Regions from separate parts of the Bacillus sp. LH1 genome, predicted to be linked through region 2. Evidence: riboswitches for the same ligand, from Rfam matches in the RefSeq annotation. Region 2 holds a riboswitch; each other region holds the start of a gene.
What was found. A riboswitch is a leader RNA that binds a small molecule or an ion and turns the genes downstream of it on or off. The one in region 2 is predicted to bind lysine.
Positions count from the first base shown of each region.

Region 1: it holds a riboswitch for lysine, as region 2 does, so the genes downstream of both, lysA (diaminopimelate decarboxylase) here and ACX9TM_RS15365 (amino acid permease) in region 2, are expected to answer to the same signal.
Region 3: it holds a riboswitch for lysine, as region 2 does, so the genes downstream of both, ACX9TM_RS04505 (amino acid permease) here and ACX9TM_RS15365 (amino acid permease) in region 2, are expected to answer to the same signal.
Region 4: it holds a riboswitch for lysine, as region 2 does, so the genes downstream of both, ACX9TM_RS09490 (aspartate kinase) here and ACX9TM_RS15365 (amino acid permease) in region 2, are expected to answer to the same signal.

Region 1 is NZ_CM175007.1:1,427,303-1,430,504, forward strand. It holds gene ACX9TM_RS07530 (LTA synthase family protein) at 1-877, opposite strand, end outside; gene ACX9TM_RS07535 (DUF3888 domain-containing protein) at 1,132-1,527, shown strand; lysine riboswitch at 1,617-1,798, shown strand; gene lysA (diaminopimelate decarboxylase) at 1,979-3,202, shown strand, end outside.
Region 2 is NZ_CM175007.1:2,955,338-2,958,539, forward strand. It holds gene ACX9TM_RS15355 (sulfite exporter TauE/SafE family protein) at 1-24, shown strand, start outside; gene ACX9TM_RS15360 (GNAT family N-acetyltransferase) at 61-510, opposite strand; lysine riboswitch at 831-1,024, shown strand; gene ACX9TM_RS15365 (amino acid permease) at 1,137-2,603, shown strand; gene ACX9TM_RS15370 (iron-sulfur cluster biosynthesis family protein) at 2,718-3,023, shown strand; gene ACX9TM_RS15375 (DNA alkylation repair protein) at 3,057-3,202, shown strand, end outside.
Region 3 is NZ_CM175007.1:866,133-869,334, reverse strand. It holds gene ACX9TM_RS04515 (DUF3626 domain-containing protein) at 1-201, opposite strand, end outside; gene racE (glutamate racemase) at 312-1,142, opposite strand; lysine riboswitch at 1,344-1,525, shown strand; gene ACX9TM_RS04505 (amino acid permease) at 1,673-3,097, shown strand; gene ACX9TM_RS04500 (ABC transporter permease) at 3,158-3,202, shown strand, end outside.
Region 4 is NZ_CM175007.1:1,786,531-1,789,732, reverse strand. It holds gene ACX9TM_RS09495 (DoxX-like family protein) at 1-644, opposite strand, end outside; lysine riboswitch at 838-1,024, shown strand; gene ACX9TM_RS09490 (aspartate kinase) at 1,227-2,456, shown strand; gene ACX9TM_RS09485 (VOC family protein) at 2,686-3,138, shown strand; gene asnA (aspartate--ammonia ligase) at 3,201-3,202, opposite strand, start outside.

The DNA.
Region 1 (3,202 bases), 1.5 Mb from region 2:
TGCCTTGTCCAGTTTGGTGATAGAAGTTATCGAAATAGAAACTATCCTTAATAAATTCATTTAAAAATGGTGTAATTTCTTTTCCATTTATTTTTTTATTAATAACAAAGTTTTGTGTAGATTCCATTGAAATTAAAATTACATTTTTACCTTTTGCAGCTCCAAATAAGTTTTTATCAACTTGTTTGTCTTTTGAGTCTGTATAGTTTTTAATTTCAGAAAACCCATCCCCACTTGCAAATACACGCTCAGCTGAAGACTTGGATTGAAGCGTAATGTCAAATAGATGGTATGTGTATAAACCTAAATTCTTCACGACAGTTTGACGGTCAAATGAGCGCGAGAACATTTGTGGTTTATAAATAACTGATACAACAATTTGTAGTGCTAATAAAGCTGTTACACCGCTAAAGAAAGTTCGCTTCTCTGAGCGGGAAAGTGGTGTTTTGTCGCCAAATGATGGGAATTTACGTGAAATAAACATTAAAATAATTGCATCTGCAAATAAAAGTAATGTTTTGTACGTAAAGAGTTCTTTTATACTTGTCCCTAAATCAGCCATATTGTTTGTTTGGAATAAAACCGGGAAAGTAACGAAATCGTTATAGAACCCATAAAACATTGCGTTTCCAAATAAAATAAATGACAGTATAAAACTGATTCCAATTATAATTCGGTTTCGGTGCTTAGATGCAAGTAAAGCTAAGCCGAAAAATAAAAGTAACGCAGCTAGTGGATTGATAAAAAGCATGAATTCTTCAAAGAAATTATCAATTTTAATATCAAATGCTAGCTTGTACACAATATATGTTTTAATCCATAGTAAAACGACTGCAACGAGTGCAAATCGCAGTTTTGGAAACAGATGTTGTAGCATAATATACTCCTCTCCTAAAAAGCATGACAGTTCTTGTGAGTCAGTTTGCTTAACGACTCATTTTATATATACGAACAGTCCTTTGTTATTATGATTATTATACTATGAGTATCATTATACGAAAATAAAAGAAGGTTGTGGGCTTTTTTATAATAATCGAGTAGAAAAAGAGTGGTGGGAGACAATAAAACAGAATTTCTATGTATGATAATTATCGTACGCAGAAAGAATCGCGTGATAATACGGAGGTTATAATGCGAAAATTATTATATTTTATAGCATGCAGTAGTGTTATACTTTTTACTTCACCGAGTGTGTCGGTAGCCCAATATGATGCACCTCTTATGGAAGATGCACTTTATTCTGTTTTATTTCCAAAAATAAATAAAGCAATTGAAAAACAATATGGAAGTTTGAAACCTTATCAATGTCCTAAAATTATTAGTTTAAAAAAAGTGTATAGCGGTACATATTTATTTCAAGCAAGTATTGAAGTGACAAAGTATGAACGTGTTGCTGGGAAAATTGCTCCACCATTTGAGAAGGTAACGATTACATTTAATAACGAAGAAGGCGAATGGGAAGTGACAAAGATTTCAGTAAAGCGCTTACCAAATGATACGAAACTAAACTGTGAAAAAACAATATAAAAAATTGTTTGACAAATAAAATGGTCCTTTGGTATTGTTAATAGCAACAATTAGATGTTTGAAAATTAAATAGACTTACCTCATCTACTCTCAAAGGTAGAGGCCGCGATAGGAAAGAGTAAGCTATGGGAGATTTAATGGAATCTGTGATCATAGGTTGAAAGGGACTATTGCCGAAATATAAGAATAACCATCTTATTCATATATTGGGACTGCATTGAATAAATGTAGTACTGTCATAAGATTTATTTTATGGAGAGCTATTTGGAGATGTTGATGCGGTTTCTTATTTTGAGGAGATAACAACTCGTTTATTTTTTCAATATATATTTTTCCTAATAAGAAACGCGTGTGAACATTGTTCCGCGCGTTTTTTGTCTATCTAAAAGCGTGCTGCAATGAATAGAAGATTGGGGTTATGAGTTTTAGAGGAAATAAGGGAGGAATTTAAATGTATTTACACGGCACAAGCCGAATTAATGGGCAAGGACACTTAGAAATTGGAGGGTGCGATACGACGCAGCTAGCAAAGCAATACGGAACACCACTTTATGTATACGATGAAGAGTCTATTCGAGGAAAATGCCGAGCATTTCATCGTGCTTTTAAAGAAAGTGGTTTCTCTTATCAAGTAGCATATGCAAGCAAGGCGTTCTTGTGCATGGAGATGTGCCGAGTAGCTCGTGAAGAGAATATGTCATTAGACGTTGTTTCTGGGGGAGAATTATATACTGCGCTCCAAGCAGGATTTCCGGCATCACGTATTCATTTTCATGGAAATAATAAAACAGAAGAAGAAGTAGTGATGGCTCTTCAGGCGAATATCGGTTGTTTTGTCGTAGATAATTTCTTTGAATTAGAAGTTTTACACGATTTAGCGATGCAACATGGGAAATTTGTGAACATATTAATTCGTGTAACGCCTGGAGTAGAGGCGCACACACATGAATATATTACAACAGGTCAAGATGATTCGAAATTTGGATTTGGTGTTTCAAATGGTCAAGCAATGCAGGCAATTGGATTGGCTTTACAAAAATCCAATTATAATGTGCTAGGGATCCATTCACATATTGGGTCGCAAATATTTGAAACAGCTGGTTTTGTTCGAGCAATTGAAGTTCTTCGCCAATTTTTAGAAGAAGTGAGAGAGCAAACAAACTATGTAGTAAAAGTGTTAAATGTAGGCGGGGGATTTGGAATACGTTACACAGAGTCAGATACACCATTAACTCTTGAGACATATGTGCGAGCTGTAACAAGTGCAGTGAGAGAACAATTTACTGTATGTGAATATCCATTGCCAGAAATATGGATTGAGCCAGGCCGTAGCATTGTAGGTGATGCTGGGACAACAATTTATACAGTTGGATCTGTGAAAGATATTCCTGGTATTCGGAAATATGTATCAGTCGATGGTGGAATGACAGATAATTTAAGACCTGCTTTATATAATGCGCGTTATGAAGCGATGTTAGCGAATCGAGCGAATGATGAGAATGAGGAACTCGTTTCGATTGCCGGGAAATGCTGTGAGAGTGGAGACATGTTGATTTGGGATATTCATTTACCGAAAGTCGCTGCTTCTGATTTACTAGCAGTTTCCTGTACAGGAGCATACGGGTACTCGATGGCGAATAATTACAATCGGATTCGAAGACCAGCCGTTGTCTTT
Region 2 (3,202 bases):
GATCAGAAGCAAATGCTACCATAACTATAAAAAATACCGCTCAATTTAGAGCGGTATTTTTTATTTTTCTATTTTCCAATTAATCATCATTTCTGTAGCATTTACTCTCTTCATATGTAACTTTTCTAAAACACGCATCGAACTATAATTATCTAGAAGTGTCTCTGCAATTATTGTTTCTACCTCACCTGTTTTGAAAGCCCAATCGATTAGTTCTTTTACAGCTTCTGTTGCATAGCCCTGATTCCAATATTTCTCAATGAATCCATAGCCAATTTCTACTGTTTGATCCTCGTTTGGTTTCCCTTTAAACCCAATATCACCTAAAACGCTATCGTCTTCTTTTCGAAGAACATACCACGCCCCCCATGGTAATAAAGTTGCATCTTTTTTTACATTCTTTACATGCCCTACAATATGCGGACCGCTATTATATCCTTGCTCGTTAGCGACTTGAATCCTCTCTTCTGTACACGGCACTATATAGAGCCTTTCTGTTTCTAATTTCATTTTGATTTCCCCTTTTTGCTTAAACGTTACCCTAATTATAACAAATAATATGACTTTATTATGAATGTCGAATTATATTTTTCTGAATTTTCTTTTAATTTAGAGGGTTTTTCAATATTTTTTGCGAAACATTTGTATAACAATTTTTTCTTTGCTTATTGCTACATAATAGTAGGTTCGGGTGGAGTTTTGCAAGCGTTTCCTATACAATAACCGATATTTTTTGACTTTTCCTAACAAAATATCTTGCAATATATTCAGAAAGTCATTACAATTGCCATATATTAAAAATCTTAGCAATATATAAATCCTCATCAATCCGATGAGGTAGAGGTTGCGACTTTTAATAGTAAAACGGACGAGACACAGAGAATGTCAGCTGACTCCGTTTGAAAGGAAAAGTTGCCGAAGTTTATATTTCTTCTCTGGAAATATGAGCTGGGGCTGTCTCCGAAAGGAACAGAACTGTCACGTTTACAAAATTACCGTGTAAACGTGGGGTGCTATCTTAACGGAAGGGTATGATGGGGTGGTTATTTGTGAAACGTTCCGCCAAATTCCTTTGGCGGTTTTTTGTATTTTTCTCCCCCGCTCCTTCCTAACCTACAAGAAAAGGAGTGTTGAACATGAATAGCGCAACAAATCAATCTACCTCTAAAACGCAAACTACACAAGGACAAGGTGAATTAAAACGCGGATTAAAATCTCGTCACCTTACGATGATTTCTCTCGGTGGTACAATTGGTACCGGACTATTTCTTGCCAGTGGTGGTGTCATCCATACAGCTGGACCTGGTGGCGCATTAATTGCATACGCCGCAATTGGAATTATGGTTTATTTTTTAATGACAAGCTTAGCTGAACTTGCAGCTTACATGCCTGTTACTGGATCTTTTAGTACGTATGCAACAAAATTTGTTGATCCATCACTTGGCTTTGCACTTGGATGGAACTATTGGTATAACTGGGCAATTACGATTGCTGCTGAACTTGCAGCCGTAACATTAATTATGAAATTTTGGTTCCCAGATACCCCTTCTCTTATTTGGAGCGGATTATGTTTAGCTATTATTTTCCTTTTAAACTATTTATCTGTTAAAGGGTTTGGTGAATCTGAATATTGGTTCGCACTTATTAAAGTAGTTACGATTATTATCTTTTTAATTGTTGGTTTCATGATGATTTTTGGAATTATGGGCGGTGAAACGGTTGGATTTAAAAACTTCACTGTTGCAGATGCACCATTTAACGGCGGTATCATGGCAATTATCGGTGTGTTTATGGCAGCTGGTTTCTCATTCCAAGGTACTGAACTATTAGGAGTAGCTGCTGGTGAAACTTCTGATCCAGAGCGTAATATTCCGAAAGCGATTCGTTCAATCTTTTGGCGTATTCTTTTATTCTATATCCTTGCAATTCTCGTTATCGGTTTATTAATTCCTTATACAACTGAAAGCCTTGCTGCAAGTGATGTTACAGTAAGTCCGTTTACACTTATTTTTGAAAAAGCGGGCGTTGCCTTTGCTGCTTCTGTTATGAACGCTGTTATTTTAACGGCAGTACTATCTGCTGGTAACTCTGGTATGTATGCATCAACTCGTATGCTTTGGGATTTAGCTCGCCAAGGAAAAGCACCAAAGTTTCTTGGTAAATTAGATAGCCGCGGTGTACCTGTTAACGCATTAATCGTAACATCAATTGTCGGTAGTATCGCTTTCATTGCTTCTTTATTCGGTGACGGTGTTGTATACATTTGGTTATTAAATGCATCAGGAATGTCTGGCTTTATCGCTTGGGTCGGCATTGCAATTAGTCATTACCGTTTCCGTAAAGCGTATATCGCACAAGGAAAAGATTTAAATGACTTACCATATAGAGCAAAATGGTTCCCATTTGGTCCAATCTTCGCATTTACACTTTGTATCATCGTAATTTTAGGACAAAACTACGGCGCATTTATGGGTGAATCAATCGATTGGAATGGCGTACTCGTTTCTTACATCGGTTTACCACTCTTCTTAGTACTATGGTTAGGATATAAATTTACGAAAAAAACAAAAGTGATTCCACTTGATAAATGTGAACTAAAATAAAGTGAAACGAGCAAACAAATTTGTTTGCTCGTTTTTTGTTGCAAACCTCTTTCCTTCCCTATTGCTCCTGTTTTTGCCATAATAGAAGAAATATAAATAAAAGGTTGGGATACAATGAACATTCGCATTACTGATGAAGCAAAAGCAGCTATACATAGATTAGAACGTGAAGACAAAAAGATCATTCGCATTAGAGGAACAATGACAAACTCCTGTAGTATTTTCGTTGATGTCGATTTAATTTGGGATACATTTAACGCAGATGATGTTGTATATGAAGATGCGGAGCTTATCGTACAAATGGATTCATTTACGAAAGACTACACTGGTGATACAGTGAAGCTTGATTATAAGACGACAGGTTTTAGTATTACGACTCCGAGTGAGACTTTGGTTTATGGATTGTCGATTAAAAAATAAAAATTGTTTTCATTTGACCACCGAGGTGAAAAAATGGGTAAATATGTTCCGTTAAAATTTTTATTTAATGAAGAATTAGCAGAAAAAATAGCTGATTCTATTTGTAAACACGATCCTTGTTTCTCTAAAAGCATCTTTGTAGATTCTGTAGCTTGTAAAGTTGAAAATTTAGAGTTAAA
Region 3 (3,202 bases), 2.1 Mb from region 2:
CGAATCTAGTCTGTCTGGATGAAAGTGTAAAGCAATCCTTGCGTGAGATTTTAAATTAGCGACAGCCTCTTCAAATATTTCATCTGTAATATTAGACATTTTAAGTATATGATTAATCGTTGCTTTAGCCTCACGTTTTTCGTTCTCTGCATATTTTGAAATATACTCCAAAGCAAATAATTGAGATCTTGATAATTCCATAATCAAACCTCTCCTTTAATTAAAATGACCTTAATGATTTCAATTAAAAGCTTATTCTTTCCTTCTTATGAAACGAACCTAATTTATTTAAAAACGTAATTTACTAAATCTTAATTATGCATACACGCATTTTTCATAGGCAAATGTACACATTCTACAGAAATTTGATACCCTAGCCATCGCTCAGCAATATGTTCAAATGATAAAACAGATCCCGTTGTAAAAAAACGATGCTTCGGATTCAGATTGTCAGACAAAATTCCTTTGTGCTGTAAAATGGTACTTAACTCTATCGCCGTTTCTTCTGCAGAACTAATAATCGTTACATCTTCTCCTAGTTCCTTTTTTATATAGGACTCTAAAAGTGGATAATGCGTACATCCAAGAATTAACGTATCTATATCTTCTTTCGTTAATGGAAGTAAAGCTTGTTTCACTTGCTGCGTGACATATGCTGTATCTTCTAATTGATTTTCTACAACTGTGGCTAAAGTCGGGCAAGCATAGCTATGCACTTCCAAATATGTATCCAGCTCGTGTAATGCTTTTTCATACATATTAGATTTTATCGTACCTACAGTTCCAATTACCCCGATTTCCCCTTTCTTTGTTACTTTAATTGCCGCTCTTGCTCCTGGATGTATAACGCCAATAACTGGAATGGAAAGTGCTTCTTGCAGCTCAGTCAATGCAGCAGCTGCAGCAGTATTACATGCTACGACTAGCGCTTTTAATGGAAACTGTTTGAGGAACTCAACCATTTCAAATACGAAAGATTGCACCTCCTCTACACTTCTTGGCCCATACGGGCAACGCTTATTATCACCAATATAATAAATGCTTTCTTTAGGCAATTGTCTTATAATTTCGCTCGCAACTGTTAATCCCCCAACTCCCGAATCTAGCACACCTATTACTGAATGTTTATGACATACAGACATTTACTTCATCCCCTTTTCAATCATCTAGCGCTAATAACATGTATTATATTACGAAAATTCAAATATCACATAACAATCCCTCTTACTTTTAATCACAAACTCTTCTCTATAATCTGATTATTACTATATCCATTGACGTATAAAAATACATTTGTTACTCTTAAAGACGTTAATTTAATATTTAAATCCTCATTCGTATCTCGGTGAGGTAGAGGTTGCAATCATTAAGAGTATCATTTCAGGAGATGTAGTGGCATTGATGAAGGAATGAGAAAGGAATGGTTGCCGAAGTAAGTCGTGTCCACCATGCACGCTTGCTGGGTCTGCATTTAATAAGTGCAGAACTGTCACAAACGTTTCGTTTGTGGAGAGCTATCGAGAGGTATGTCGTGGGTTTCTTATAAGATAGAAAGCATGTAGCGGCAAATTACGTGCTTTTTTTGTTTTGTTTGGGACTTCTCTTCCTGACTCAGGAAGACATACATATCTCCTCGCTTGACTTGGTTATACTAACTTTGGAGGTATTTTCTATGCAACAAAAAAAATGGGGCTTTTGGGTACTAACAGCTTTCGTTGTCGGTAACATGGTTGGCGCTGGTATTTTCATGGTGCCAAGTACGTTGGCACAAACAGCAAGCCCACTCGGTGTCACTTTAGCTTGGTTAACTACAGGGTTCGGTGTTTTAATGCTAGCTCTTGTTTTCGGTAATTTAGCAATTCGTCGTCCTGATTTAACGACAGGGCCACAAAGTCATGCATATGCTTTATTCTCAACACCAAAAAAGAAAAAAATGGCTGGCTTCAGTATGGTATGGGGATATTGGGTTGCAAACTGGGCAAGTAACGTTGCCATCATTACATCATTTGCGGGATATTTATCACTCTTCTTCCCAATTATGAAAGATACGCGACTACTATTTTCAATCGGCTCGTTTAACGTAGAAGTCGGAAAACTAATTACATTTACGATTTGTTCCATCTTACTTTGGGGAACTCATATTATATTAACAAACGGTGTAAGCGGAGCTGGAAAACTAAACTTCTTAGCAACAACAACGAAAGTAACTGGATTCCTTTTATTCATCGTCGTTACGTTATTTGCATTCGAAGCTTCTAAATTTGGACAATGGTATACACCGATGATTGATAAATCAGGGGCATCACACGGTCTTCTTTCACAAGTGAATTTAGCTGCTCTTACAACACTTTGGGCGTTTATCGGAATTGAATCAGCTGTTCTTTTATCAAACCGTGCTGTTTCTCCAAAAACGGTAAAACGCGCAACAGTTGCGGGATTACTTATTACAGTTGCCATCTACTTAGGAATCACAATTTTAACAATGGGTGTACTTCACGTTGATAAATTACAAGCTTCTGAACGTCCATTAGCAGATGCACTAAACGCTGCAATGGGTCACGGCGGCGGGAAACTGATGGCATTACTTGCTCTTACTTCCCTGTTCGGTTCTATCTTAGGCTGGATTTTATTAAGCTCAGAAGTACCTTATCAAGCAGCAAAAGAAGGTTTCTTCCCTTCCTTCTTCACAAAAACAAATAAAAAAGGAAGTCCAATTTACTCATTACGATTAACAAACATTATGTCGCAAGTATTCCTATTCTCAACATTATCAGGAACCATTGCGGAAGCTTATACATTCGTTATTACCGTATCGACACTGGCCTACCTCATTCCATATCTCGTTTCACCAATCTTCCAGTTAAAACTAGTCGCAACTGGTGAAACATATAAAAATGAAATGCGGGCAAGAATTACAGATGGCATAGTCGCAGTTATCGCACTTTGCTACGCACTATGGGTTATTAAAACGGGCGCATCCGATATAAAAACGTTCCTTCTCGGAATTGGTTTATTCGTAATCGGATTTGCTTTCTATCCATTAATGAATCGTGATCAGAAAAAAAATAACGAAAAGAAAAACGGGCAAGTTGCATAACGCAATTTGCTCGTTTTTTCTTTTGTAAAACATATATAATAGAACAAAGAGGTGAAAAACATGTCAATCGAATCGCTATGGAGCAGTCGCTTCCAACAACATATT
Region 4 (3,202 bases), 1.2 Mb from region 2:
CATATACTACTTTCATTTGAACCGATTAATACAGAAAGCATCTTTACTTCTTCTAAATGAGTAAACAGTAGTTTTGGCACTATCCCTTGATATATCCATACAAAAGCAAATAAAAAACATACGAGCCAATACGTCATTGTTCTTCTAATTAGTAACCTAGGATGAAGCCCCTTTTCTAACCATAATTTTAAAGCATCAAAACTCCAAGCAGCCGCCCAACCTAATAACGGCCGAAATATATAGCAATCTATTACATTCCCTACACGACCAAATCTTGTATCATAATCATATTGTGTCTCAAAATGGATGTATTCTTTATTTGGCGTATACTTCCAATAACCACGTCCTATTTGAATAAGAGATAATGTATTATCCGTCCAAAATTTTAAAGAAGAAATTCTTTCACCAGTTTCTTTTCTTATTTCACCTATTGATTCCCCTTCTCCAGCTATTTCAAGCCCAAATCCAATCTTTGTTTTATACAAAAACTTCTGTGGTTCTCCTTCTTTTTTCTCTAAATACGAAATTTCAGTAAAGCGAGCATCCCACACTGTATGTATATGTGGTTCTTGCGTATATTCCCATAATTTTTCCATCGTCGTGTTCATTTTTGTCGCAACATAAATAGGCTGTTTCCTTTTCATTCTCCCCACCTCCTATGCACTATAAGTTTAATGTACATGCAATGAATTTATTTTGCTACATTTTTCACAAACTTCCTCAGAAAAAAGAAAGAATTTTTAAAATATATATAAAACACTTGATTCCCCGAAAAATTTAAATTATTATAAAACAAATGTTACCAACAACTTCATAAATCAAACACTCTCGCCTAAAACGTGAGATAGAGGTTGCGATACTTATGAGTATTCTAATGGAGACACAGAGATGTCTATGAACTTAGATGAAAGGAAGTATTGCCGAAATTGATAAATTTCTCTGCATTTATCAATTGGGGCTGTTTTCGAATAGAAACAGAACTGTCATATGTACAGACGTGTACGTATGAAGAGCTATCTACAAAAAAGAGATATCATTTTTTATGATATTCCTTTTTTGGCGGTTTTTTTATTAGCTCCGTTTTCTGTTTCCCTTTTCCTGTAACAGCACCATCCTCACTTATTTGAGATGGTGTTTTTTGTTTGTCTTTCTGGTAACTACAGGAGTATTGGGATTGATATATTTCCTAATCTATTCTTAAAAATAGACGAAAGAAGGAATTTGTAATGGAAACAATTGTTCAAAAATTTGGTGGCACTTCTGTCGGAAGCGTCGAACGCATTCAACATGTAGCAAATTTAATTATTGAAGAATATGAACGAGGTCATAGCATTGTCTCTGTCGTTTCAGCAATGGGAAAAAGCACAGATGAACTTGTCGCACTCGCTAACGCTATCACAGAAAATCCAAGTAAACGTGAAATGGATATGCTTCTATCTACAGGAGAACAAGTAACTATTTCATTATTAACAATGGCACTGCAAGCAAAAGGCTATCATGCAATTTCATTAACAGGGTGGCAAGCAGGTATCACGACAGAATCTGTACATAGTAGTGCACGGATTACTGACATTCATACAGATCGTATTCAATCTTATCTTGCTGAAGGTACGATTGTTATTGTAGCTGGTTTCCAAGGAGTCAGTGAAGATTTTGAAATTACAACGCTTGGACGAGGCGGTTCTGATACAACTGCTGTCGCATTAGCCGCTGCACTTAAAGCAAAAAAATGTGATATTTATACGGATGTTACAGGCGTATATACGACGGATCCACGAGTTGTAAAAGATGCTTACAAATTAGACGAAATTTCTTATGACGAAATGTTAGAGCTTGCTAATCTCGGTGCTGGCGTATTACACCCGCGCGCCGTTGAGTTTGCTAAAAATCATAACGTAGTTTTAGAAGTTCGCTCAAGTATGGAACAAGAAAACGGAACAATTGTAAAAGGAGAATGTAACATGGAACAACAATCAATCGTTAAAGGTATTGCATTTGAGGATAATATTACACGTGTCACAATTAAAGGACTAGAACAAGGCTCGCTTTCAACAGTTTTCTCTACATTAGCAGCAGCACACATTAATGTAGATATCATCATTCAAAGTATTACAAATGAAGGAACTGTACATCTCTCCTTCTCCATTCACTCGAATGATTTAAGAGAAACTTTAGAAGTTTTGGAACAAAATCAAGAAACTCTTCACTATGAATCTGTAGAACATGAAAATCACTTAGCAAAAGTATCAATCGTAGGATCTGGCATGGTATCTAACCCAGGTGTCGCTGCAAATATGTTCACTACTTTAAAAGAAGAAGATATTCATATTAAAATGGTAAGTACATCAGAAATTAAAGTGTCTGTCGTTATTGACCGCCTTCATTTAGTAACAGGCGTTGAGGCGCTGCATCAATCATTTATGGCGAAAATTGAGCCTTTCGTGCAAATGAGCTAATTTGATATGTTTAGTAACGCTTATAAAAAAAACATATTAATCTACTTCCTTCCTATTAAATAAAAAGCTATTCGTTAACAAGATGCTATATGATATATTAAAAAACACCTTGTCACATTTTCCTATACTGTGACAAGGTGTTTTTGACTGAAAGGAATTTGTAACTACTTAGTAGTATAATTATGAGGATAATTAAATAATAAACTTTTATACATAAGGAGATAAGACTATGGCAAAAAACAAATTACTACGAATGGACAATGTCAGCATCGTTGTAGAATCCCTTGATAACGCAATCTCTTTCTTTGAGGAGATTGGCTTGAATCTCGAAGGTCGAGCAAATGTCGAAGGTGAATGGGCTGGTCGCGTAACTGGACTCGGTTCTCAGTGCGTAGAAATCGCTATGATGGTCACTCCAGATGGCCACAGCCGAATTGAACTTTCGCGATTTCTCACCCCTCCTACTATAGCAGATCACCGAACAGCTCCTGTAAACGCCCTCGGTTATCTACGCGTCATGTTCACTGTCGAGGATATTGACGAAATGGTATCCAAACTCACTAAGCATGGTGCAGAGCTCGTTGGCGAAGTAGTTCAGTACGAGAACTCGTATCGTCTCTGCTACATTCGTGGAGTCGAAGGAATTTTAATCGGTTTGGCGGAAGAACTCGGTAATAAATAAGCAAGTGAAGTTTTATAAAAAAGAGGGAATAGCTATATATTTAAGCTATTCCCTTACTTCTATT